Regions from separate parts of the Bacillus sp. AMCV2 genome, predicted to be linked through region 4. Evidence: riboswitches for the same ligand, from Rfam matches in the RefSeq annotation. Region 4 holds a riboswitch; each other region holds the start of a gene.
What was found. Region 4 has a riboswitch for S-adenosylmethionine ahead of metI (cystathionine gamma-synthase/O-acetylhomoserine thiolyase). Riboswitches for the same ligand answer to the same signal wherever they lie in the genome.
Positions count from the first base shown of each region.

Region 1 (6,146 bases), 1.7 Mb from region 4:
ACAGCAGTAATTTCGGCCATACAGGTGACAACCCATAAAAACCAGTAGTTCCACCCTGTTAAATAGCCTGCAAGCGGTCCCAAATAATCACGCGCATACCTGCTGAAGGAGCCTGCGACCGGTTTTTGAATGGCCATTTCCCCAAGCGCTCTCATAATAAAAAACATGACCAGGCCGCTTGCGGCATACGCTACCAAAATACCAGGCCCTGCTAATTGAATAGCTGATGCGGAGCCGAGGAACAACCCTACTCCTATAGCAGCTCCTAAAGACATTAAAGAAATATGCCTTTCTTCGAGTCCGCGGTGCAGCTCTTGTTTTTGTTTTTGCATGCTTTCTTCTCCCCTAGAAAAAAAATATCATTAAATCATTTTTCTGAATATTCCGTATAGATCGGGTAAATCAATGATGATTGAGAAATAAAAGGATAACAACAAGGCTTTCGACTACTCGAAAGCCTTGTTGTCTGTTACACAAAGATGACTTCTTTAGGCTGATGGCTCAGCTCTTCAGGCATATACCGTTTTTCAATATTGATGCTGTGCCAGATCATAAAGATCAGTACAGTCCAGATTTTACGGCTGTTATCAGCCTTGTCCGCACAATGGTCTTCAAGAAGCTGAAGGACATAATCCTTATGGATATAAGCATCCGTTTGGCTTTCCTGAATAATATTCCGCACCCATTCGTTCATTTCGTTTTTCAGCCAATGACGGATCGGTACAGGGAAACCAAGCTTTTTGCGGTTTAATACGTGCTCAGGCACAATTCCTTCAGCGGCTTTGCGAAGAAGATACTTCGTCGTGCCGTTCTTCGTTTTCAGCTCATCAGGAATTTTTGAAGCGACGTCGAATACGACTTTATCCAAGAACGGCACACGCAGTTCCAAAGAATTCGCCATCGTCATTTTATCCGCCTTTAACAAAATGTCGCCGCGCATCCAAGTGTGGATATCGACATACTGCATTTTGTTGATATCGCTGTACGAGCTGCTTTCTGTAAAGTAAGTCTTCGTCACATCGCGATATGAAAGGTTCGGATTATAATGCTTCAACAGCTGCTTTTTGACCGACTCTTCAAAGATTTTCGCGTTACCGATATAACGATCTTGAAGCGGAGTACAGCCGCGCTCAAGCAGGCTCTTTCCTCTCATACCTTCAGGCATAACGGCAGCAACGTGCAGAAGCATCTTTTTCAGGCCGGACGGAATCCGTTCAAACGGTTTAAGCGAAAGCGGCTCACGGTAAATGTTATATCCGCCGAAGAGCTCATCCGCTCCTTCACCTGATAAAGCAACCGTAACATGTTTTTTCGCTTCTTTTGCAACAAAGTACAACGGAATCGCTGCCGGATCAGCAAGCGGGTCATCAAAATGCCAAACGATCTTCGGAAGCTCATTCATGTATTCATCAGGCGAAATGACTTTGCTGATATTTTCAATGCCCAGCGCCGCTGCCGTTTCTTTCGCTACATCAACCTCACTGAAGCCCTGCTGTTCAAAGCCGACAGAGAATGTTTTTAAGCTTGGATGAAATTCCTTCGCAACAGACACAATAAAGGAAGAATCAATCCCGCCAGACAGGAATGAACCGACAGGAACGTCACTTCTCATATGAACGTTTACAGAGTCATAGATCGCGTCTCGGACTTCTTTCACAAGCTTGTCTTCTTCAGTCTGAACCGGCTTGAAGTTCGCTTTGAAATACGTTTTGAATGTGATATCGCCGTCCGGGCGGATTGTGAACTGTGAACCCGGCTCTACTTTTTTCACATGGGCATCAAGCGTGCTTGGTTCAGGAACAAATTGGAAAGACATGTACTGCTGCAATGCCTCTTTATCTATTTCAATATCATTCTGAGCAACCATTAAACTTTTTCTCTCTGAGGCAAAATAAACCTGATCATTGATCGTTGTGTAGTACAACGGTTTAATGCCGAATGGATCTCTTGCCCCATAAAGCACATGATCGTTTTTATTCCAAATCAGAAAGGCAAACATACCGCGCAGTTTGGACGCCGCTTCTTCTTTATAGTGACGGTAAGTCGCAAGAAGAACCTCTGTGTCCGAATCCGTGTTGAATGTGTACCCCTTTGCTTCAAGTTCTTCTCTCAGTTCAATATAGTTATAGATTTCTCCGTTAAAGATAATCCAATATGTTTCATCTTCATATGATAAAGGCTGTCCGCCATTTTCTACATCAATAATGCTGAGCCGTCTGAATCCGAAGCCGACGTGCTCATCATGGAAATATCCATCACTGTCAGGACCGCGGTGAACGATCATTTGGTTCATTTGTTTGATTAGTTCTTCTTGATCAGCGGTTTGAGCTAACGGATGCTTGTTAAAAACCCCGACAAATCCACACATAGTATTGCCTCCATAATTAAAATTGTCATCATTGAACCCCTATTTATAGACGCTGTGAATAGTATTTGGTTTCACAGTTATGTAAAAAAATAAACATGAATACAACGATAAAAAAGGGAAAGCCGCTTAACCAGTAAGCGGCTATAAAATTATTCTCCTAACGCTTCTTTACGCAGCTGCTCCGCTTTGTCTGTGCGCTCCCAAGGAAGGTCAACATCGTGACGTCCAAAGTGGCCGTACGCAGCAGTTTGTTTGTAGATCGGACGGCGCAAATCAAGCATTTTGATAATGCCGGCAGGTCGTAAATCAAAGTTATTGCGAACAACTTCAATCAATTTTTCCTCAGAAGCTTTTCCGGAACCGAATGTGTTGATTGAGATTGACACAGGCTGTGCAACACCGATCGCGTAAGCAAGCTGTACTTCGCAAGAATCAGCAAGCTCAGCCGCAACGATGTTTTTCGCAACGTATCTTGCCGCATAAGCTGCAGAACGGTCTACCTTCGTCGCGTCCTTACCTGAGAACGCGCCTCCGCCGTGGCGTGCATAGCCGCCGTACGTATCAACGATGATTTTGCGTCCTGTAAGTCCCGCATCCCCTTGAGGCCCTCCGATTACGAAACGTCCTGTAGGGTTGATGAAATATTTTGTTTCTTCATCAATCAGCTCTTCAGGAACAACCGGATTGATTACATGTTCTTTAATGTTGCGCTGAATTTGCTCAAGTGTAATTTCAGGGTGATGCTGAGTGGAAATCACAATCGCGTCAATGCGGACTGGTTTGTTATTTTCATCGTACTCAACCGTTACCTGTGTTTTGCCGTCAGGGCGAAGGTACGGAAGAATATCTTCTTTACGGACTTCACTTAGGCGGCGGGCTAATTTATGGGCAAGTGAAATTGGAAGAGGCATAAGCTCTTTCGTTTCGTTGCACGCATAACCGAACATTAATCCTTGGTCACCCGCACCAATCGCTTCAATTTCTTCGTCGCTCATTGTGCCTTCACGGGCTTCAAGCGCTTGGTCGACACCCATCGCGATATCAGCAGACTGCTCATCAATTGATGTTAAAACCGCACAAGTTTCCGCATCAAATCCGTATTTTGCACGTGTGTATCCGATTTCTTTAATGGTTTGGCGAACCGTTTTCGGAATGTCAACATACGTAGAAGTTGTGATCTCTCCGCTTACAAGAACCAAACCTGTTGTCACAGATGTTTCACAAGCAACACGCGCGTTAGGGTCTTTCTTTAAAATTTCATCTAAAATGCTGTCAGAAATCTGGTCACAGATTTTATCCGGATGCCCCTCCGTAACAGATTCTGATGTAAATAAACGACGATTTTTACTCATGATTTGCTTCCTCCTGCACAAGGCCTCCCGAAAGACCTTGTATATATGATACGGAACTCGCTCCCTCTTATACAATGTACAGTTATATTAGAGAATGTTAATTGGCATATTTATGAAATAAAAAAACCTTTTCCATCGAGGAAAGGGTTTGGTCTTTGTGCCTTTCACTCTTATCGCTCAAGGAATCATACAACCTTGCAACAGGTTAGCACCTTGGTTGTCTCACTCAGTTGAACATAATAAATAACAGAGAAACCGGTTGCTGGGCTTCATAGGGCCTGTCCCTCCGCCAGCTCGGGATAAGAGTATCCGCTCAATGAAATATCTTATCGTAAAAGGGTTTGCAATGTCAATATGATTCAGAAGAAATAGGCACCTATATTGAGGGAAAACAATGGAAATGCACACACAAAAAATAATAAATAGTATAGACTATTTGAAAATATATGTTATACTAATTCACAATTAGCAAAACACAAAAAACGATAAAGGAAGGTTTCATATGAACTCAGTTGATTTGACCGCTGATTTACAAGCCTTATTAACATGTCCAAATGTGCGTCATAATTTATCAGCAGCACAGCTAACAGAAAAAGTCCTCTCCCGAAACGAAGGCATTTTAACATCCACAGGTGCTGTTCGCGCGACAACAGGCGCTTACACAGGACGCTCACCTAAAGATAAATTCATCGTGGAGGAAGAAAGCACGAAAAATAAGATCGATTGGGGCCCGGTGAATCAGCCGATTTCAGAAGAAGCGTTTGAGCGGCTGTATACGAAAGTTGTCAGCTATTTAAAGGAGCGAGATGAACTGTTTGTTTTCGAAGGATTTGCCGGAGCAGACGAGAAATACAGGCTGCCGATCACTGTCGTAAATGAGTTCGCATGGCACAATTTATTTGCGCGGCAGCTGTTTATCCGTCCGGAAGGAAATGATAAGAAAACAGTTGAGCAGCCGTTCACCATTCTTTCTGCTCCGCATTTCAAAGCGGATCCAAAAACAGACGGCACTCATTCCGAAACGTTTATTATTGTCTCTTTTGAAAAGCGGACGATCTTAATCGGCGGAACTGAGTATGCCGGTGAAATGAAGAAGTCCATTTTCTCCATTATGAATTTCCTGCTGCCTGAAAGAGATATTTTATCTATGCACTGCTCCGCCAATGTCGGTGAAAAAGGCGATGTCGCCCTTTTCTTCGGACTGTCAGGAACAGGCAAGACCACCCTGTCGGCAGATGCTGACCGCAAGCTGATCGGTGACGATGAACATGGCTGGTCTGATACAGGCGTCTTTAATATTGAAGGCGGGTGCTACGCTAAGTGCATTCATTTAAGCGAGGAAAAGGAGCCGCAAATCTTTAACGCGATCCGCTTCGGGTCTGTTCTCGAAAATGTCGTTGTTGATGAAGATACACGCGAAGCCAATTATGATGATTCCTTCTATACTGAAAACACGCGGGCAGCTTACCCGATTCATATGATTGATAACATCGTGACTCCAAGCATGGCCGGCCATCCGTCAGCCATTGTATTTTTGACGGCTGATGCCTTCGGAGTCCTGCCTCCGATCAGCAAACTGACGAAGGAGCAGGCCATGTACCATTTCTTGAGCGGTTACACGAGTAAGCTTGCCGGAACCGAACGTGGTGTAACGTCTCCTGAAACGACGTTCTCTACATGCTTCGGCTCACCGTTCCTGCCGCTTCCTGCTCACGTCTATGCTGAAATGCTCGGCAAAAAGATCGATGAACACGGCGCAGACGTTTTCTTAGTCAATACCGGCTGGACCGGGGGCGGTTACGGCACAGGCGAACGAATGAAGCTTTCTTACACTAGAGCAATGGTCAAAGCAGCGATTGAAGGTAAATTAGAGGATGCTGAAATGATAACTGACGATATTTTCGGCCTGCACATTCCGGCACATGTTCCTGGCGTTCCTGATCATATCCTTCAGCCTGAAAACACGTGGACCAACAAGGAAGAATACAAAGAAAAAGCAGTCTACCTTGCAAATGAATTCAAAGAGAACTTTAAAAAGTTCACACATACCGATGCCATCGCCCAGGCAGGCGGCCCTCTCGTATAAAAAACAAAAGCCAAGAGCAATTATGCTCTTGGCTTGTTTTAATTGACGGAATGCAAAGAAGTCAGCTTGTATGTAATGATGGTACGGCCTTCTTCCCATTGAAGCTTCTGCACTTCAGCGGTGCCTGACTTTTCGCCAAACTTTGTTTTGCGTACATCCATTGGAATCTCCATCGGATATACTCGGTATCCGTCCTTCTCTAACGTGAATATATTCTCATCTATGCGAACTTCTTTTCCTTTTGTCACAATCAGTGTATTAAATTCAACAGGCATTCCCAAAGTGAAATCCCCTTTCGTTCTCTTTTTTCTTTATCATAACATATTTCACTGTCAGCGGT
Region 1 covers NZ_JBVYIB010000002.1:2,953,224-2,959,369, forward strand. Annotated here, with positions in the region: gene alaP (alanine permease AlaP) at 1-332, opposite strand, end outside; gene asnB (asparagine synthase (glutamine-hydrolyzing)) at 470-2,368, opposite strand; gene metK (methionine adenosyltransferase) at 2,518-3,720, opposite strand; SAM riboswitch class I at 3,888-4,026, opposite strand; gene pckA (phosphoenolpyruvate carboxykinase (ATP)) at 4,223-5,806, shown strand; gene AC0OMA_RS15330 (DUF2584 domain-containing protein) at 5,845-6,087, opposite strand; gene AC0OMA_RS15335 (alpha/beta hydrolase family protein) at 6,139-6,146, opposite strand, start outside.
Region 1: linked by a shared signal. The riboswitch ahead of metK (methionine adenosyltransferase) and the one ahead of metI (cystathionine gamma-synthase/O-acetylhomoserine thiolyase) in region 4 are both predicted to bind S-adenosylmethionine.

Region 2 (6,146 bases), 160 kb from region 4:
TGAGTCGCTCTGAAAAGACTGACAAACATATGGTCTTGATAAAGATTGATCGCTTCAATGACCGAAGCGTTTCCGACGGCAAAGCCAACCCGCCATCCTGCCATGTTATACGTTTTTGACAGCGTGTAAATTTCAATTCCGATATCCTTCGCACCTTCAGTCTGCAAAAAGCTTAAAGGCTTGCAGCCGTCAAATCCTACAGCGCCGTAAGCAAAATCGTGAACGACGCAGATTCCGTTTTCAGTCGCAAAACGCACGGTATCTTCAAAGAACTCGGAAGTAGCAACAGCTCCGGTCGGATTATTCGGATAATTTAAATACATCAATTTCGCCTGTTCCCTTGCTTCAGCGGCTATGCTGCTGTAATCAGGGAGAAACGCCCTGTCCTTTACGAGCGGCATCATTTCCATCTTCGCTTTTGCAAGTGTGACACCCGACCAGTAATCAGGATAACCCGGATCGGGAACCAAAATCGTATCACCGGGATTCAACAAGCATTGCGGGAGCTCGACTAGACCGGCTTTTCCGCCGAATAATACAGCGACTTCGGTTTCCGGATCCAGATCAATGCCGTATTCTCTTTTGTAAAATGCAGCAGCCGCTGACTTCAGACGGTATGAGCCGCGAAAAGACGAATATTTATGATTCTCAGGATCAGCAACAGCTCGTTTCATCTCCTCGACAATATGTTCAGGAGTCGGCTGATCTGGATTTCCCTGTCCTAGATTGATAACGTCATGTCCTTCTGCGAGCTTTCGGTTCACTTTCTGCACCAGAGAAGCGAAGAATTGTTTAGGCAATTCCTTCAATACATGAGACTGTTCAAATTTCATCTATTCTCACCTTCTAAAAAAATCTTGAAATGATAGTCCATCATCATATATGGTTAAATGAAAAAAGTAAAGAAAAATTTGGGGTGTTAAAAAGATGAAATGGACGATATCTTGTCTTCAATTTGATATTTCATACGGAAAACCTTCGGAAAATATAAAAAAAGCTGAATTTTTCATCGAAAAAGAAAGCAAACATGCTGATGTTCTTGTTCTGCCTGAATTATGGACGACCGGATATGATCTGGCCAATCTTGATGAACTCGCTGACGAAGACGGCCGCTCCGCTCAGAGCTGGCTGAAGAAAACGGCAAAAAAACATGGTGTTCATATTGTCGCCGGATCGGTCGCTGTCAGGGAGAATTCTGATGTTTATAATACAATGTACATCGCGGATAAGGAAGGGCAAATCATTAAAGAGTACAGAAAAGCCCATCTTTTTCAGCTGATGGATGAGCATCTGTATTTATCAGCCGGTTCCGAAGACGGATACTTTGAGCTTGACGGCGTCAAAAGCTCAGGATTGATCTGTTACGATATCCGTTTTCCGGAATGGATCAGAAAACATACGACAAAAGGCGCCAACGTGCTGTTTATTTCTGCGGAATGGCCTCTTCCCCGCCTTGATCATTGGAAAAGCCTGCTTATTGCGCGGGCCATTGAAAACCAATGCTTTGTCGCAGCCTGCAATTGTACCGGTTCAAATCCGGATAATGAATTTGCAGGTCATAGTCTGATTATTGATCCATGGGGGCGTGTACTTGCTGAAGGCGGCCGGGAAGAAGGCATAGTCCGAGCGGAAATTGACCTTCAAGAAAGCGCAGAAGTTCGGGAGAGCATTCCTGTTTTCGATGATATCAGAAAAGATTTATATTAAAAAATATATTGACAACTAACTAAATTACCTGTTACCATGTTCATCAACTGATAAATTAGAATTGTCAAACAAGTGAATATATTCTCTTATCGAGAGTTGGGCGAGGGATTTGGCCTTTTGACCCCAACAGCAACCGACCGTAATTCCATTGTGAAATGGGGCGCATCTTTTTCGCGCCGAGACGCTAGTCTCTTAAGGCACGGTGCTAATTCCATTCAGATCTGATCTGAGAGATAAGAGAGGCGGACATAGATGTTAAGCCTCCTTCTCTCTGAGAAGGAGGCTTTTTTACGGCCACATATTAAGTGATTACATAATTGGAGGTTATGATGATGGGAGTCACAAAAACACCTTTATACGAAACGTTAAATGAAAGCTCCGCTGTGGCGTTGGCGGTGAAGCTTGGCCTTTTTCCAAGCAAAAGCACGCTGACATGCCAGGAGATCGGAGACGGCAACTTAAATTACGTTTTTCATATTTATGATCAAGAACATGACAGGGCATTGATCATTAAACAGGCGGTTCCGTATGCAAAAGTGGTGGGAGAAAGCTGGCCGCTGACAATCGACCGTGCAAGAATCGAAAGCAGCGCTCTCATCCGTCAGGGCGAGCATGTGCCTCACCTGGTTCCAAGAGTGTTTTATTCTGATACGGAAATGGCGGTTACCGTCATGGAGGATCTCTCTCACCTCAAGATCGCAAGAAAAGGACTCATTGAGGGTGAAAACTATCCTCATCTGTCACAGCACATCGGTGAATTTTTAGGAAAAACACTTTTCTACTCATCAGATTACGCGCTTGAACCTAAGGTGAAAAAACAGCTTGTTAAACAGTTTACAAATCCAGAGCTATGCGACATTACGGAAAGACTTGTTTTTACAGATCCTTTCTTCGACCATGACACAAATGATTTTGAAGAAGAGCTCCGTCCTTTTGTCGAAAAGCTTTGGAATAATGACAGCGTTAAAATCGAAGCCGCTAAGCTGAAAAAGTCATTTTTAACGTCTGCAGAAACGTTGATTCATGGTGATTTGCATACAGGAAGCATTTTCGCAAGTGAACACGAAACAAAGGTGATTGATCCTGAGTTTGCTTTTTACGGACCGATCGGCTTTGATGTAGGGCAATTTATCGCCAACTTATTTTTGAACGCACTCAGCCGTGACGGGGCTGACAGAGAGCCGTTATATGAACATGTCAACCAGGTCTGGGAAACGTTTGAAGAGACGTTTAGTGAAGCCTGGCAGAAGGACAGTCTGGATGTTTACGCCAACATCGACGGTTACCTCACTGATACGCTCAGCCATATTTTTGAAGAAGCAATCGGATTTGCGGGCTGTGAGCTGATACGACGCACGATCGGCCTTGCCCATGTAGCTGACCTGGATACGATCGTGCCGTTTGATAAACGAATCGGCAGAAAACGCCTGGCGCTCGAAACCGGCACAGCCTTTATCGAAAAACGTTCGGAATTCAAAACGATAACAGATGTTATTGAATTATTTAAGTTACTTGTAAAGGAATGATCCATTCATGACCCATTCATTTGCTGTTCCACGTTCTGTTGAATGGAAAGAAACAGCTATTACCATTTTAAATCAGCAAAAGCTTCCTGATGAGACGGAATATTTAGAGCTGACGACGAAAGAGGATGTATTTGAAGCGATTGTCACGCTAAAAGTAAGGGGCGCTCCGGCGATCGGCATTACGGCTGCCTTCGGACTAGCGCTTGCTGCCAAAAACATTGAAACAGATAATGTCACGGAATTCCGCCGCAGACTGGAAGACATCAAACAATATTTAAACAGCTCACGGCCTACCGCCATTAATTTGTCATGGGCGCTTGAGAGACTGAGTCATTCGGTCGAAAACGCGATTTCCGTAAATGAAGCAAAAACAAACCTTGTCCATGAAGCCATTCAGATTCAGGTCGAGGATGAGGAAACGTGCCGGTTGATCGGCCAAAACGCCCTGCAGCTTTTCAAAAAAGGCGACAGGATCATGACAATCTGCAATGCCGGCTCAATCGCGACAAGCCGCTATGGAACGGCGCTAGCTCCGTTTTACTTGGCCAAACAAAAAGATTTGGGATTGCACATTTATGCCTGTGAAACAAGGCCTGTCCTGCAAGGTTCACGCCTTACTGCTTGGGAGCTGATGCAGGGGGGCATTGATGTCACTCTGATCACAGACAGCATGGCCGCCCATACGATGAAGGAAAAACAAATTTCCGCTGTTATCGTCGGAGCCGACCGAATTGCAAAGAACGGTGATACGGCAAATAAAATCGGCACATACGGTCTTGCTATTTTAGCAAACGCCTTTGATATTCCGTTTTTTGTCGCCGCACCTTTATCTACATTTGATACAAAGGTCAAATGCGGCGCTGATATCCCGATAGAGGAACGGGATCCCGAGGAAGTCAGGCAGATTTCCGGAGTTCGGACCGCTCCATCCAATGTGCCTGTCTTTAATCCCGCTTTCGACATTACACCTCATGATCTCATCTCAGGAATCATCACAGAAAAAGGGATTATGACCGGAAACTATGAAGAAGAGATTGAACAGCTGTTTAGAGGAGAAAAGGTGCATTAAAAAACCGCTGGACTTTGCTCATTTGGAGCCGAGTCAGCGGTTTTTTTGTTTCTTTTTGTTAACATTGATGATTTCATCTTTTTGAGCGCTTGATAAGATATGCAGTTTCACAAACAGTTCGGCAAAAACGGCAAGTTTCTCAGAGCGGCTCGGCTTCAATTGCTTTGTCCTCCTTTTTCATCAGACCAACTTTTTTAACTTAATAAAATGATATGTCGGCCGTGAAAAAAAGGGAACGTGCCATATGTTTTATTTTTCTTTATAGGAGATTCGCTCGATGTTTAGCAAAAATGCTTTGATCTCGGTTTTGCTTCCGGCGTATCCTGTTAACGCACTGTTTTTGCCGATCACTCTGTGGCACGGGATAAAAATCGGCAGGTCGTTACGTTTATTAGCCTGTCCGACAGCCCGCACCGCTTTCGGACTGCCGACCGCAGCGGCAATATCCGCATAGCTTCGGGATTCACCATATGGAATCCTCTCCAGTGCCTGCCACACTTTTTGCTGAAAAGGAGTGCCCTTTTGGCTGAGCGGCAGGGAGAATGTCTTCCTTTCGCCTTCGAAATATTCTTGAAGCTGTTGTTTCGCTTCTGCAAGATTAGGTGTTTCCTTGTGCTCAGTATTCTGAACCGTTTCTTTCCAATCCACCCAATCTTCCTGACTGAGAAATAGACGAGTGATCCGGTCCTCCTCTTCGGCAATGATAAGTTCACCGAGCGGCGTTTCGGCTGTCGTATAGTAGTTCATTCATCATTCCTTCTTTCTTCAGCATTCTGTCTGACAGGAAGCGTAATATGGAAAACGGTGCCCTTCCCTTCTTCACTTTCTACCATAATCTCGCCTTGATGTTCTTCAATAATTTTATAGCTTACCATAAGCCCAAGTCCAGTTCCCCGTTCCTTTGTCGTATAAAACGGTTCACCAAGTCGCTTTAATTTATCTTCTGTCATTCCGATTCCCTCGTCTTTTAAGGAGATAAGAACATGATCTGGATCCAATGCCTTTATCGTTACAAAAATATTTCCGCCGTCAGGCATCACTTCGATGGCGTTTTTTAATATATTGATAAAAACCTGTTTCAGCTGATTCGGTTCACAGTAAATCGGGGGAATGTCGTCAATTAAATCAAGTTGCATTTGTACATTGCTGAGATTGGCTTGCGCATTTAGAAGGTCTATCGTGTCCCTCATAATTTGGGTAACATGTTTTTCCTCATACATAATGGCCTGGGGCTTGGCTAAAATCAAGAATTCGGTGATGATGGATTCGATGCGCTTTAGTTCTGAGGTGATCACGTTGAAGTAAAGGGCGTAGTCTCCCTCGACACTCCCTTTCAGAAGCTGAATGAAGCCTTTAAGAGCAGTCATCGGATTTCTGATTTCATGAGCAATGCCGGCTGCAAGTTCGCCGACAACATGAAGGGTATCTGATTTGCGCAGGCGTTCCTCCAATTCTTTTCGCTCTGTTACGTCTTTAAAGATAGCCAAGTTCATATTTTGAATAATATTCCGTTTAAATGAGAATTCGAGTTTTCTGTTATCACCGCTGCTCAGCAAAAATGGAATTTCGTTGTCCATTTCATCAAAATTAATCTGCCTTGCCGGTGATGCCAGATTTTCTATTTCATAAGCAGAAATAATATCTAACAGGCTGTGCTGTTTTATCTCTTCATGTGACAGTCCCAAAATATGGCTTGCTAACGGGTTGGCGTCGATGATCCTGTATTGATTGTCGAACAATACATTGCCGTCCATTGAGCCGTTGAACACTTTTCTGAATTTCAGCTCGCTTTCCCGAAGCTCCTTTTCCATCCGCTTTCTGTCGCTTACATTTCTTAAGATCGT
Region 2 covers NZ_JBVYIB010000002.1:1,417,427-1,423,572, reverse strand. Annotated here, with positions in the region: gene mtnE (methionine-glutamine aminotransferase) at 1-833, opposite strand, end outside; gene AC0OMA_RS07560 (carbon-nitrogen family hydrolase) at 928-1,707, shown strand; SAM riboswitch class I at 1,791-1,947, shown strand; gene mtnK (S-methyl-5-thioribose kinase) at 2,040-3,233, shown strand; gene mtnA (S-methyl-5-thioribose-1-phosphate isomerase) at 3,241-4,302, shown strand; gene AC0OMA_RS07545 (hypothetical protein) at 4,336-4,461, opposite strand; gene ogt (methylated-DNA--protein-cysteine methyltransferase) at 4,552-5,049, opposite strand; gene kinE (sporulation two-component system sensor histidine kinase KinE) at 5,046-6,146, opposite strand, start outside.
Region 2: linked by a shared signal. The riboswitch ahead of mtnK (S-methyl-5-thioribose kinase) and the one ahead of metI (cystathionine gamma-synthase/O-acetylhomoserine thiolyase) in region 4 are both predicted to bind S-adenosylmethionine.

Region 3 (6,146 bases), 780 kb from region 4:
TTATAGATTGCTGAAAATCATATTCCTTGTCTAATGAAGAAAATCTTTTATAATCATCAGGTCTGTCGGCTCCATTTTTTTGAGTCACTTTTCTTCCTCCAGATTATTGATATTTTAGTGCGGGTAAGAACTTATTTCGTTCTTTTAGGCTCAGAACCATGTTTTTTAGGATTATCTGCTTTAAAAGCTGTTTCAGTCTCATGGTCATTTCTCATTTGTTCAATACTTGAATTTTGAATTCCCTTTTTACTCATTGGTTTCACTCCTTTACGAAAAGTGTTGAATATCAACTCTTCTTATTTTGTCTGTTGATCAGGTATTCATGCACTTTTTTCATTCGCGCTTTGGCCAATCAGGAGAGGCATTTTCATGCCAGTCGTATTATTTAATAAAAAGTCGTATTTTTGAAACTTTTTATCATCGCATTGTTGGGGAAGACATCTCGATAAAAGAAATACAAAGGTTGTGAATTTATACTAACAGCACTGTGAATAAATCAAACAAGGGGGATGAAAAAATGAAAAAAAGCGCATCATATTATTTAATGACATTAGGGCTATCCAGCCTTACATTTGGTTTGTTTTTAGGGTTTTATTCTTTCGTTATGTATGGCGATATGATAATTGCATTGTTTACGGCAGCAATTGCTTTGTTATACGGTTTTGTGGTGTATGGCCTTTTTGCTGTTCTGCTTCAAATGAAGTTGCAGAAAAAAAGCGAGAACATTCAATGTCATGTACCTATTGATTTACAGTGTGGTTTCATTTATCGCAGCTTTCCTGTTTTTTGTTATCAATGAACCTGCATCAATAGCATGGACATTGCAATCGTACTTTTATTATATGTTAAGTGTTGCAACTGCAGTGATTTACTGGTTATGGGATTCTCTGATCCTTTATAAACGTACAGGTTCCAGTATATAGGCTAAATTTTACCAATCGGAGAAATATGGAGGTTCAATAAAAATTCAGGGTATTGCACTAACATTGCTGCGTGAATCTAAAAGCTTTAGGTTTCATATTTTTTTAAAAAAATCCTCCGCCGCGGATAAAGGCGCAGTATGGGGACACAATGAGAGCACACATTCAAACCGAATAGGTTTTCTAAGTGTTTTACGATACATACGTTCATCAAGAACATCACGTCATCAATGGAATATAAAAACTATTGTTGTGGAACGGGCATCTCGAGCCGTTTGAGGAAAGAACATAGATGGTGGTTTATCGTTTTATCAGCGCTTATGGAACAAAGTTTTGGTGGCGGTCAATCCATACAGCTAAACAGAGGAGAGCGTGACAATGAATCTCGCTCTCCTCAGATTTGTTTTATTCACCCTGATGTTTTTCAACTAATGTGAATGTCCAATCTTTTAACATATGTTTCTGTACATATTTTTTTCCGTTTATTTCGATGTAAGGCAGGTCTGCCATGTCTCCAGCTAACTGTTTTGCTTCAGACGTTGTTATTCCTAAAAAAAGTCCGATGTAAAAGTAAATATCCCGTTCTTTTATAAGCAAGATATCATTTTGTTCATTACCTTTTGTATGGTTCATCTGCTTTAAGCCTTCACCGATAAAATATCCAGCCAAAGCAATACCAATTCCTAAAAAAACGTCCATGTGTATGCCTCCATTATGTCGATGTTATGTTATACGGGCTTGGCATACTCCGGGTTTCATTATTTTTCAAACCTTTTCAATCTGTACACGGCCTGAAAAAAAGGTGGCGCCGCCGCCCATATCGGACAATCGGTCTGGGGTTAGCGCGTTTACAAGCTGTTTTTTTCCTTGTTCATCCGCCCATAATCCTTGGCTGACAACGACACCTGGCAGTACTTGTTCTCCAACTGCAGCGGTCAGCTGGCATTCTCCCCGGCTGTTCCAAATTCGTACAGGTGCCCCATCAACGATTCCGTGTTCTTCAGCATCTTTTGTGTTGATAAAGAGCTTTGGCGTCTTTTCAAGTTTGATGTGTTTTTCATTATTGGAAAATGTTGAGTTTAAGAAATTATGGTTTGGCCCCGGAACATACATAAACGGATGTTCATTATCGGTTACAAGAGGTGTATATGTCGGTAAAGCCGGGAAGCCGTCTTGTTTCATTTGTTCTGAATATAATTCTATTTTTCCGCTTGGCGTTGGAAGTTCGCCCGGAAACAGTGGCTTTTCGCGTTTCGCTTTCATAAATGAATGCTTAGCAAGTGCATCGTAATCAATCTCTGCCAAATGCGGATTATCTGGATGGTCAAGCGCCTGGCGGATTAATTCTTCATCTGAATCTTTAAGCTCCTGGTCTGTGAATCCCATTGCTTCAGCCAGTAATCGGAACACCTCAGTGTTAGACTTGCTTTCCCCATATCTCTTGATCACCGGCTGCTGAAGCTGAATGTAATGGTGCCAGTAGGAGGTGTAAAAATCAGTATTTTCAAAAGCGGATGTTGCAGGCAGTACAATGTCCGCATATGCAGCCGTTTCCGTTAAAAACAAATCATGAACCACAGTAAACAAGTCTTCCCGCAGCAAGCCCTGTCTGACCTTGTTTGCTTCCGGCGCAACGACGGCCGGGTTTGTTCCGTAAATAAAAAGAGAGCGAATCGGCGGGTCTGTTTCCAAAAGCACCTTGCCAAGCTGATTCATATTAAACGAACTCGGTGTGCGCCCTTGCAATAAGTCGGGCCGCTGCAAGGCATTTGTGTTATATTCTAAAATTCCGCTGTTATGCTTAATTGCGCCGCCCCCTGTGTGCAGCCATTGGCCGGTGATCGCCGGAAGACAGGCAATCGTCCTTACAATCATCCCGCCGTTATCGTGATGCTGGGGTCCGTTTCCGATTCTGATAAAAGAAGGGGAGGTTTCCCCGTACATTTTTGCCAGTCGGTAAATATCTTTGGTACTGACACCGGTGATCATCGACACCTTTTCAGGATCATATTGTTTCACGTGTTCACGGAGCTCTTCATAGCCAACCGTGTACTCGGACAGAAATGCTTCATCATGAAGGTTTTCTTTAAATAAAATGTGCATGATGCCAAGAGCAAGTGCACTGTCGGTTCCAGGCTTTATTGGAATAAACCAATCTGCGAGACGTCCTGTTTGATTTTTATGCACATCGATCACTACAATTTTGGCACCTTGTTTTCGCGCTTTTTGGGCGATTGTAATTTGGTGCATGTTTGTGCTGACCGCATTGATTCCCCAAAAAATAAATAGTTTTGTATGAATAGTTTCCTCAGGATCGATTCCCGCGCTTATGCCCATTGTATATTTATAGCCTTCAGATCCCGCTTTGCTGCAAATCGTCCGTTCAAGCTGGCTTGACCCCATGCGGTAAAAAAAGCGGCGGTCCATTCCTTCAGCTGTCAATTTCCCCATGTTTCCGTAAAAGCTGTAAGGAAGTATGCTTTCAGCTCCCTCTTCATCAATCAGCTGTTTCCAGCGGGAGGTGATCGTATCGATTGCCTCTTCCCAGGAAATCGGTTCAAATATCGCTTGGCCTTTCGCACCTGTTCGTTTGAGCGGTGTAGTCAGCCGCTTTTCATCATAGATGCGCTCCGTCATATTCCGGACTTTGTTGCATATGTTTCCAGCTGTGACAGGATGATCAGGGTCTCCTTGCACTTTTACGATTTTCCCGTCTTTTTTATGTATTAACAATCCGCACTGGTCCGGGCAGTCCAGCGAGCAAACGGATTTGAAAATGCCGTTTTGTTGTGTGGCAAAAGATTTCATGGCCCAGTTCCTCTCTCTAGTTAGATATTTTGTAAGAATTATAACATTTCCGATGATAACGTCAATTCTGAAAAAAGAGATTGACATCAATATGAGACTTCTTTATGATAAACGTATTCTTTATTCTGAAAATTACATACTCAACATTTTCTATCCAGAGAGGTGGAGGGACTGGCCCTATGAAACCTCGGCAACATTATTGTGCCAATTCCAGCAAGCGACAGCTTGAAAGATAGGAAAGCAAGGTTTATACCGGCGTCTGCCTGTAACAGAGCGCGCCTATATATGAATCTCTTTCCATCTTCGGAAAGAGATTTTTTTTATGAAAAATACGATGAAAAGGATGTTTTGCACCATGACGGTTTTGGTTACAGCACCGTACAACGAAGAAGGACGAAAAGAGCTAGAAAACTTGTTTGGCTCAGTTGCTTATCAATCTTGGAAGGAACAAGGCCGGGCATATCGGGAAGATGAACTCATTCAGCTGCTAAAAGCAACAAATGCGACAGGCTTGATTACTGAGCTTGATCAGGTAACAGACAGCGTATTTGCTTCTGTTCCCGAACTTTCATTTGCCGGTGTTTGCAGGGGAATGCCCTCCAATGTGGATGTGGCAGCTGCCTCAAAAAGAGGCATACCTGTTTTTTATACACCAGGGCGGAATGCACAAGCCGTTGCTGAAATGTTTATTGGAAATGTGATTACCTTTCTCCGCCATACCAGCGTCTCGAATCAATGGCTGAAGGATGGAAAGTGGGACAGTGATTACCTACAGGCTTATGTCAAATTTAAAGGAAATGAATTATCAGGAAAAACGGTTGGCATGATTGGGTTCGGGGCGGTTGGTCAAAGGATTGCAAAACTGCTGACTGCATTTGACTGTAAAATAAAGTATTACGATCCATACATTCAAGACGATCATCCGCTGTATGAAAAAGTATCTCTTAAAACGGTGTTTTCAGACAGTGATATCGTTTCTGTCCATCTGCCTCGTACTGAGGAAACACTTGGACTTATTGATCGGAAGTATTTTGATCTGATGAAAGAGAGTGCGATTTTCGTCAACACTTCAAGAGCAGTTGTTGTAAACCGTGAAGATCTTTTATCTGTATTAAAAGAACATAAAATCAGAGGTGCGATATTAGACGTTTTTTATCATGAACCTCCAGAGGAATCAGATTATGAATTGATTTCATTGCCTAATGTTCTGGCAACACCGCATCTCGCTGGAGCAACATTTGAAGTGGAGGATCATCACGTGACGATACTGAATGAAGCCCTCAAAAAGTGGAAGGGTGAAAAAACTCTTAATATTCCGACAGTGTATAACAAGGACGAACTGAAAACAGGGGGATAAGAAAGGAGGCTAAGAGAATGAAAAAACAAAAAGGCTATCTCGTTTTTGATATTGGCACAGGCAATGCGAGGGTAGCGGTCGTGAGTGTAACTGGCAGTGTTCTAACAGTTGAACGGGAGGACATTGTGTATTCCACAGAGACGCTTTACCCGGACAGCCGTTATTTTTCTCCTCAGGTGCTGTGGAAGCAGGTGATGAATTTGGCAAAACGTGCGCTATCCCGTTCGCATGATATTGACATCATTGGTTTGACATCGACGAGCCAAAGACAGGGAATTGTTCTGATCGATCAAAACGGCAATCCTTTTCTCGGGTTGCCGAACATCGATAATCGCGGTCGAGAGTGGGAGGCGAGCATTCCCGATCGGGAAGAGATATACAGCCGCACAGGCCGCCTGCCAACCGCACTTTTTTCTGCGCTCAAGCTTTATGGATTAAAACAGCGCCAGCCCTCTTTATGGGAAAAGACTGCAAGCTTTACTAGCATCAGTGATTGGGTGACGTACCAACTGAGCGGAATATTAACATATGAACCATCACAGGCAACAGAAACCCTGTTGTTTGATGTGAAGCAAAACACTTGGTCAGTAGAGATGTGCGACATATTTGGCTTTTCTCCATCTATCCTTCCGCCTCTTGTTAGAGCGGGGACAGCAATTGGAACGATAGCAAATGAATATGCATCCGAATTAGGCCTTTCAATAAATGCTAAGGTTATAGCAGGGGGCGGGGATACACAGCTGGCTGTCAAAAGCACCGGAGCTGGACTTGAGGACATTGTCATTGTATCAGGGACAACAACGCCAATAACCAAAATTACTGCGAATCATGGCGACACAAAACATAAAGCCTGGCTGAACTGTCACACAGATCAAGGGCATTGGCTTGTGGAAACGAATCCGGGAATTACCGGCTTGAATTATCAAAAATTAAAACAGATTTTTTATCCGAATGAAACGTACGAAGTAATGGAGGAGGAGATTTCTGCACTTGCAAAAGAAGACCATGCATGTGTAGCGGCTCTCGGCTCTTATTTATCGGCTGAAAAGAATGCATTAACG
Region 3 covers NZ_JBVYIB010000002.1:2,034,439-2,040,584, reverse strand. Annotated here, with positions in the region: gene AC0OMA_RS10285 (YozQ family protein) at 1-88, opposite strand, end outside; gene AC0OMA_RS10280 (hypothetical protein) at 132-254, opposite strand; partial or broken gene AC0OMA_RS10275 (hypothetical protein) at 323-449, shown strand; partial or broken gene AC0OMA_RS10270 (UPF0715 family protein) at 518-923, shown strand; gene AC0OMA_RS10265 (hypothetical protein) at 1,326-1,619, opposite strand; gene AC0OMA_RS10260 (molybdopterin oxidoreductase family protein) at 1,686-3,728, opposite strand; SAM riboswitch class I at 3,876-3,967, shown strand; gene AC0OMA_RS10255 (2-hydroxyacid dehydrogenase) at 4,051-5,085, shown strand; gene AC0OMA_RS10250 (FGGY-family carbohydrate kinase) at 5,103-6,146, shown strand, end outside.
Region 3: linked by a shared signal. The riboswitch ahead of AC0OMA_RS10255 (2-hydroxyacid dehydrogenase) and the one ahead of metI (cystathionine gamma-synthase/O-acetylhomoserine thiolyase) in region 4 are both predicted to bind S-adenosylmethionine.

Region 4 (6,146 bases):
GATCCGGATGCGTTCAGTCCTTCATCATTTGTAAGTGCGGAATGCCGGCATCGAGGAATTCTTTTTCAGAAAGCACGCGATACCCGTGTTTCTTGTAAAACGGCACAGCCTGTGTTTGCGCGTTTAAAATGAAACCGGAAGCGCCTCCGTCTGCCGCGGCTTTTTCGAGCGCTTTCATAATGATGCCGCCGACACCGGCTGAGCGGTGGCTTTTCAGTACGCAAATCCGCTCTAACTTGCCGTAGCCGTCCTTCATGCGCCATCTTCCAGCGCCGACAGGCTTTTCACCGTCATACACGACGATATGCTCTGACTCATTTTCAAGTTCGTCAATTTCTTCTTCAGCAGGCACGTTTTGTTCTTTGACAAAGACTTCTTCTCTTACATAGAATGCATCTTTCAGTTGTTCTTCACTTTTTGCGATAACTGCTTTCAAACATTATTCTCCTCTGCCTAGCAAGAAGGTTTCATATACTGTCCACGATCCGTTTTCCAACTGGTAAAGCAAGTGGAAACGGTCAACGATTTCTTCATGCGACACTTCCTGCATTTTTAATTGTCCCAGCACATCTGAATGCTCGTCGTCGGAAAGATTTTGGCCGACCGTCACATGCGGAACGAAATTATATTCCTGTTCGCCTGCCAACACACCGGTGTATAGCTTTTCATTGAGTGTTTTTAACTCTTCCGTCGGTTCTGCTTTAATATAAATGACATTATTAACAGGCGCAAATGAGCTGTATTTTGTCATTTTGAGAACGATTGGGTGGGACTCTTTTGCGATGTTTCTTAAATGTGATACGAGCTGATCCGCTTTCTCCTCCGCGCATTCAAAGGATGCTCTCAGCGTCAAATGAGGCGGGATCAGAGAGTAGCTTGGGTCATAGCGCTTTCTGTAAGAGTTTGCAAGGTCTTGGAGCTTTTTTGATGGAAATAAAACGATTCCGTATTTCATATTATGTCCCTCCTGGAAATAAAGTATGATAGAGTGTTAAAGCATTTTTTTCAGCGCCGGGGTGATGAGCGGCTGCCAGTATGTCCATTTGTGGTCTCCGTCAAATGGCTCAAAATAATAATCAGAAAGCTTCTTCTCCAGCAGCTGCTTCAGCTCCTGGTTCGGTTCTGTAAAGTCCAGGATGTTCCCGTCTGTCGTGTGGACGTCAGTTTCTTTTGTTCCAATTTGGTGATAAATAGAGAGGTGTTTGATATCGTCTGACTGTTTTACGGCTTCTAGTACGTGTTTGTCAACATAGGGAGACTGCATGATGATGTTGCCAAACATATTCGGATAATCAAGCGCTGTCATAAGTGACACGGTTGCTCCGAGCGAATCACCGATCAGCGTTCGGCCGTAACCGATCTGATAGGTTGGATACTCATCATCTGCAAAAGGAACGAGCTCATGGGCGATGAACCGTTTATACGCCGAAAATTTTGAACCCTCCGGATGATAGGTGTTTCTGCGCTCTTTTACATCCTTATAAGGAACACCGATAATAATGCTCCGGTCTATTTCGCGTTTCGACAGCAATTCCTCAACCTGTCTGCCGATTCTCCCCAGCCTGAAATAATCGTGGCCGTCCTGCGCGATAATGACATGGTATTTATAAAGCGGGGAGTAGTTGGACGGCAGATAAACAAGTAAGGTCATTTCCTCGTTAAGCTCTTTTGAAAAGAATTTCTTTTCTTGCACTGTGCCGTTTTTCGGTGCCATAAAAACATTCCTCCAGGACATCACTATACTTTCTTGCATTTTCAATTATTGTACCATGAATTATTAGAAATTTCTCTCTTTAAACGGTTCGACACACGAAGAAAAAAGTGTTGAAATAAACTGTGAATTGCGCTAATATAAAACAATCAGAAAATTGAAATCGATATTTCTTATCGTGAGAGGTGGAGGGACTGGCCCTTAGAAACCTCAGCAACCGGCTTGTTTTGCATGTGCAAAGCGCCAAGGTGCTAAATCCAGCAAGCGTTTTTATGCTTGGAAGATAAGAAGAAGCGTTAAACCCCTTCTTCTTATGAAGAAGGGGTTTTTATTTTGAAAAGGGAAGGTGTCAGCTATATGTCACAGCACGTTGAAACGAAATTAGCCCAAATTGGGAACCGAAGCGATGAAGTCACGGGAACAGTGAGTGCTCCTATTTATTTATCAACAGCATACCGCCACAGAGGGATCGGAGAATCAACTGGATTTGATTATGTCCGCACAAAAAATCCGACACGCCAGCTTGTTGAGGACGCCATCGCTAACTTAGAAAACGGCGCAAGAGGGCTTGCCTTTAGTTCGGGAATGGCTGCTATCCAAACGATTATGGCGCTGTTTAAAAGCGGAGATGAACTGATCGTTTCATCGGACCTATATGGCGGCACGTACCGTTTATTTGAAAATGAATGGAAAAAATACGGATTGACTTTTCATTATGATGATTTCAGCGATGAGGACTGTTTACGCTCTAAGATTACGCCGAATACAAAAGCGGTGTTTGTGGAAACGCCGACAAACCCCCTCATGCAGGAGGCGGACATTGAACATATTGCCCGGATTACAAAGGAGCACGGTCTTCTGCTGATCGTAGATAATACATTTTATACACCGGTCTTGCAGCGGCCGCTTGAGCTGGGAGCTGACATTGTCATTCACAGCGCAACCAAGTATTTAGGCGGGCATAACGATCTGCTTGCTGGGCTTGTCGTGGTGAAGGATGAGCGGCTCGGAGAGGAAATGTTTCAGCATCAAAATGCAATCGGCGCTGTCCTGCCGCCATTTGATTCGTGGCTTCTGATGAGAGGAATGAAGACGCTGAGCCTCAGAATGCGTCAGCATCAGGCAAACGCGCAGGAGCTTGCGGCGTTTTTAGAAGAGCAGGAAGAAATTTCGGATGTGCTGTATCCCGGAAAAGGCGGCATGCTGTCCTTCCGTCTGCAAAAAGAAGAATGGGTCAATCCGTTTTTAAAAGCACTGAAGACCATTTGTTTTGCAGAAAGTCTCGGCGGGGTGGAAAGCTTTATTACATACCCTGCGACCCAGACGCACATGGATATTCCTGAAGAGATCCGCATCGCAAACGGGGTGTGCAATCGTTTGCTGCGCTTTTCTGTCGGAATTGAACATGCGGAAGATTTAAAAGAGGATCTAAAGCAGGCATTATGTCAGGTCAAAGAGGGAGCTGTTTCATTTGAGTAAACACAATTGGACGCTTGAAACCCAGCTCGTGCACAATCCATTTAAAACAGACGGCGGAACCGGGGCGGTCAGTGTACCGATTCAGCACGCCTCGACTTTTCACCAATCTTCATTTGAAGAGTTCGGGGCATATGATTACAGCCGCTCTGGCACGCCGACAAGAACAGCTCTCGAAGAAACAATTGCCGCATTGGAAGGCGGAACAAGAGGATTTGCTTTCAGTTCAGGCATGGCTGCTATCTCAACAGCATTTTTACTGCTGTCACAGGGTGATCACGTTCTTGTGACAGAAGATGTATACGGCGGAACCTTCCGTATGGTGACAGAGGTGCTGACCCGGTTTGGCATTGAGCATACGTTTGTCGACATGACGGATCGTAATGAATTGGCGCGGAGCATCAAGCCGAACACAAAGGTCATTTATATGGAGACGCCATCAAATCCGACACTTGGGATTACGGATATTAAAGCGGTTGTTCAGCTTGCAAAAGAAAACGGCTGCCTGACCTTTCTGGACAATACATTTATGACGCCGGCACTGCAGCGTCCGCTTGATCTCGGCGTGGATATTGTACTTCACAGCGCGACAAAATTCTTAAGCGGACACAGCGATGTGCTCTCAGGTTTGGCTGCTGTCAAAGATGAAGAGCTTGGGAAGAAGCTGTATAAGCTGCAAAACGCGTTCGGCGCCGTCCTTGGCGTACAGGATTGCTGGCTTGTCCTGCGCGGATTAAAAACATTGCAGGTCCGTTTAGAGAAAGCGAGTCAAACAGCCCAGCGGCTTGCGGAATTTTTCCAGAAGCACCCGGCGGTGAAGCGCGTGTATTATCCGGGACTGGCTGATCATCCCGGCGCTGAAACCCATAAAAGCCAGTCGAAGGGAGCGGGCGCCGTGCTATCTTTTGAGCTTGAAAGCAAAGAGGCCGTTAAGAAATTAGTCGAGAATGTGTCACTGCCGGTCTTCGCTGTCAGCCTTGGCGCAGTGGAATCAATTTTGTCCTATCCGGCAACGATGTCTCACGCGGCAATGCCTAAGGAAGAGCGTGAAAAACGCGGTATCACTGATGGCCTGCTCCGTCTGAGTGTGGGCGTCGAACATGCAGACGATTTAGAACACGATTTCGAACAAGCGCTGAAAGAAATTGCTCCAGTTGCGGTTCGTTAAAAAAGAAGCCGGGGATGTCCCGGCTTCTTTTAGTATTGTTCGTCATCAGGATTCAGAATCGCGAGGACTTGATGATCCTCCCAAACGCCGTTAATTTTCACATTTTTTCGGGCGATGCCTTCTTTATGAAATCCCGCTTTTTCTAAAACACGCATGGACCCGAGATTACGGGGCATCACACCGGCTTCAATCCGATGCAGTTTCAATTCGTGGAACGCATAATCAACAACCAATCTGACTGCCTCTGTCATAATGCCCTTTCCATTATGGGCTTATACCCAATGAACGCAGTTTGCAGCGCGCCACGGATGATTTGAAAGAGCGAAACCGTCCCGATTAATCTATCGTCTGACGCTGTAAGATGCCAAAATGATATTCTTCATCTTTCTCAAGTCTTTCCTGATACTCGGTTATCCGTTTTCTTTGCCCCTCAACCGTATAGTAATCGTCTGCGCGTATCATAGAAAACTGTTCGAAAAAATCTCGATTTTCGCTTTGCAGCCGCAGATTTTCTTCGGCATCCGTTACTTCTAAAGGTCTAACATAAATGGTTTTTCCTTTTAACATACAGTGATCTCTCCGTTCTCATGTCAGCATTCCTCTTACATTATTCTCAGGGAAATGCAAATATCCTTTTTATAAGAAGGAAGAAAACCAATTTCCCATAAAAGTGCCAACATAGTTGCCGATTAAGTAGCCGAGCGTACCGACAAGCATGATCGGGGCGACAAGCTCCCGCCATCCCTTGGCAATTGCCATCGCAGCCGCAGTCGTCGGTCCCCCGACAGTAGCGTTGACGGCGAGCAGAATTTCTTCAAGCCGCACACGGAACAATTTTCCGGCAGCTAAGGAAACTGATAAATTGCTGATCGCAATGATAAACACGAATAATAGAATAAGAGGCGCATTCGTGACGATTAAGCGGAGATCTGCAGGAATGCCGATCACCACAAAAAACAAATAAATCAAAAAGGTTCCAAGCTCCTGAGATCCATTGAGCCTTTCAAAAAAACGCGGGAAAAGAAAAATGATAAGAACAGTTAAAGACGTAAGCACCAGGTACTGATCGCCAAGCGTACCGGTCAGCAGGGGATGAGAAAAAATGCTTTTCAAATAACCGGAAACCTTCATACTCACCGCAACAAGCGCGAAAGCAGCACCGGCATTAAATGCGATATCCTTTAAGGAAACATCCTTCCGTTTCCAATAGCTTTCAGCACTGTTTCCGCTGTTTCCATCGGCTTTTACCTTCTCTTCAAACGGCATGGCATAATGCCGCTGAAACCATTTGAGTGCAGGAATGCTGATTAAAATAAAAAACAAAAGCGCCATCATAAAATTATCAGCCACAACGGTAGCCGACACATATTCACCAGGCGTCTCAAATTTTGCCGCCATCGCCGCAAAGTTGATCCCGCCGCCGATATAAGAGGCGCTGATCATCCCACCGATTTTATCTAAGTAAGGAATATGCTGTTTGAGTAGAAAAAAAGCCAGGATACTGCCAAGCACTGTTCCAACGGAGCTAATCAGAAAAATAAACAGCAAACGCCTGCTTTCCTTAAAAATTTGCCTAACATTGATCTGAAACAATAAAAGTGGTATCGCCAGTGGTACCACATAAGACCACACAGTGTCATACACAGGCGACTCAACAGGAAACACTCCTACATTTGTAAACACCATAGCACCTGCCAGGGCGATAATAGCACCCGACACAGCGGACGCCCACTTAAAGCGCTGCTCCAGCCCGATGCTCACTGCCGCCCACACCGCAATAAACCCCCATAA
Region 4 covers NZ_JBVYIB010000002.1:1,253,143-1,259,288, forward strand. Annotated here, with positions in the region: gene AC0OMA_RS06615 (GNAT family N-acetyltransferase) at 14-436, opposite strand; gene AC0OMA_RS06620 (YjcG family protein) at 440-955, opposite strand; gene AC0OMA_RS06625 (esterase family protein) at 992-1,714, opposite strand; SAM riboswitch class I at 1,882-2,001, shown strand; gene metI (cystathionine gamma-synthase/O-acetylhomoserine thiolyase) at 2,069-3,190, shown strand; gene metC (cystathionine beta-lyase) at 3,183-4,355, shown strand; partial or broken gene AC0OMA_RS06640 (GNAT family N-acetyltransferase) at 4,385-4,922, opposite strand; gene AC0OMA_RS06645 (DUF819 family protein) at 4,992-6,146, opposite strand, start outside.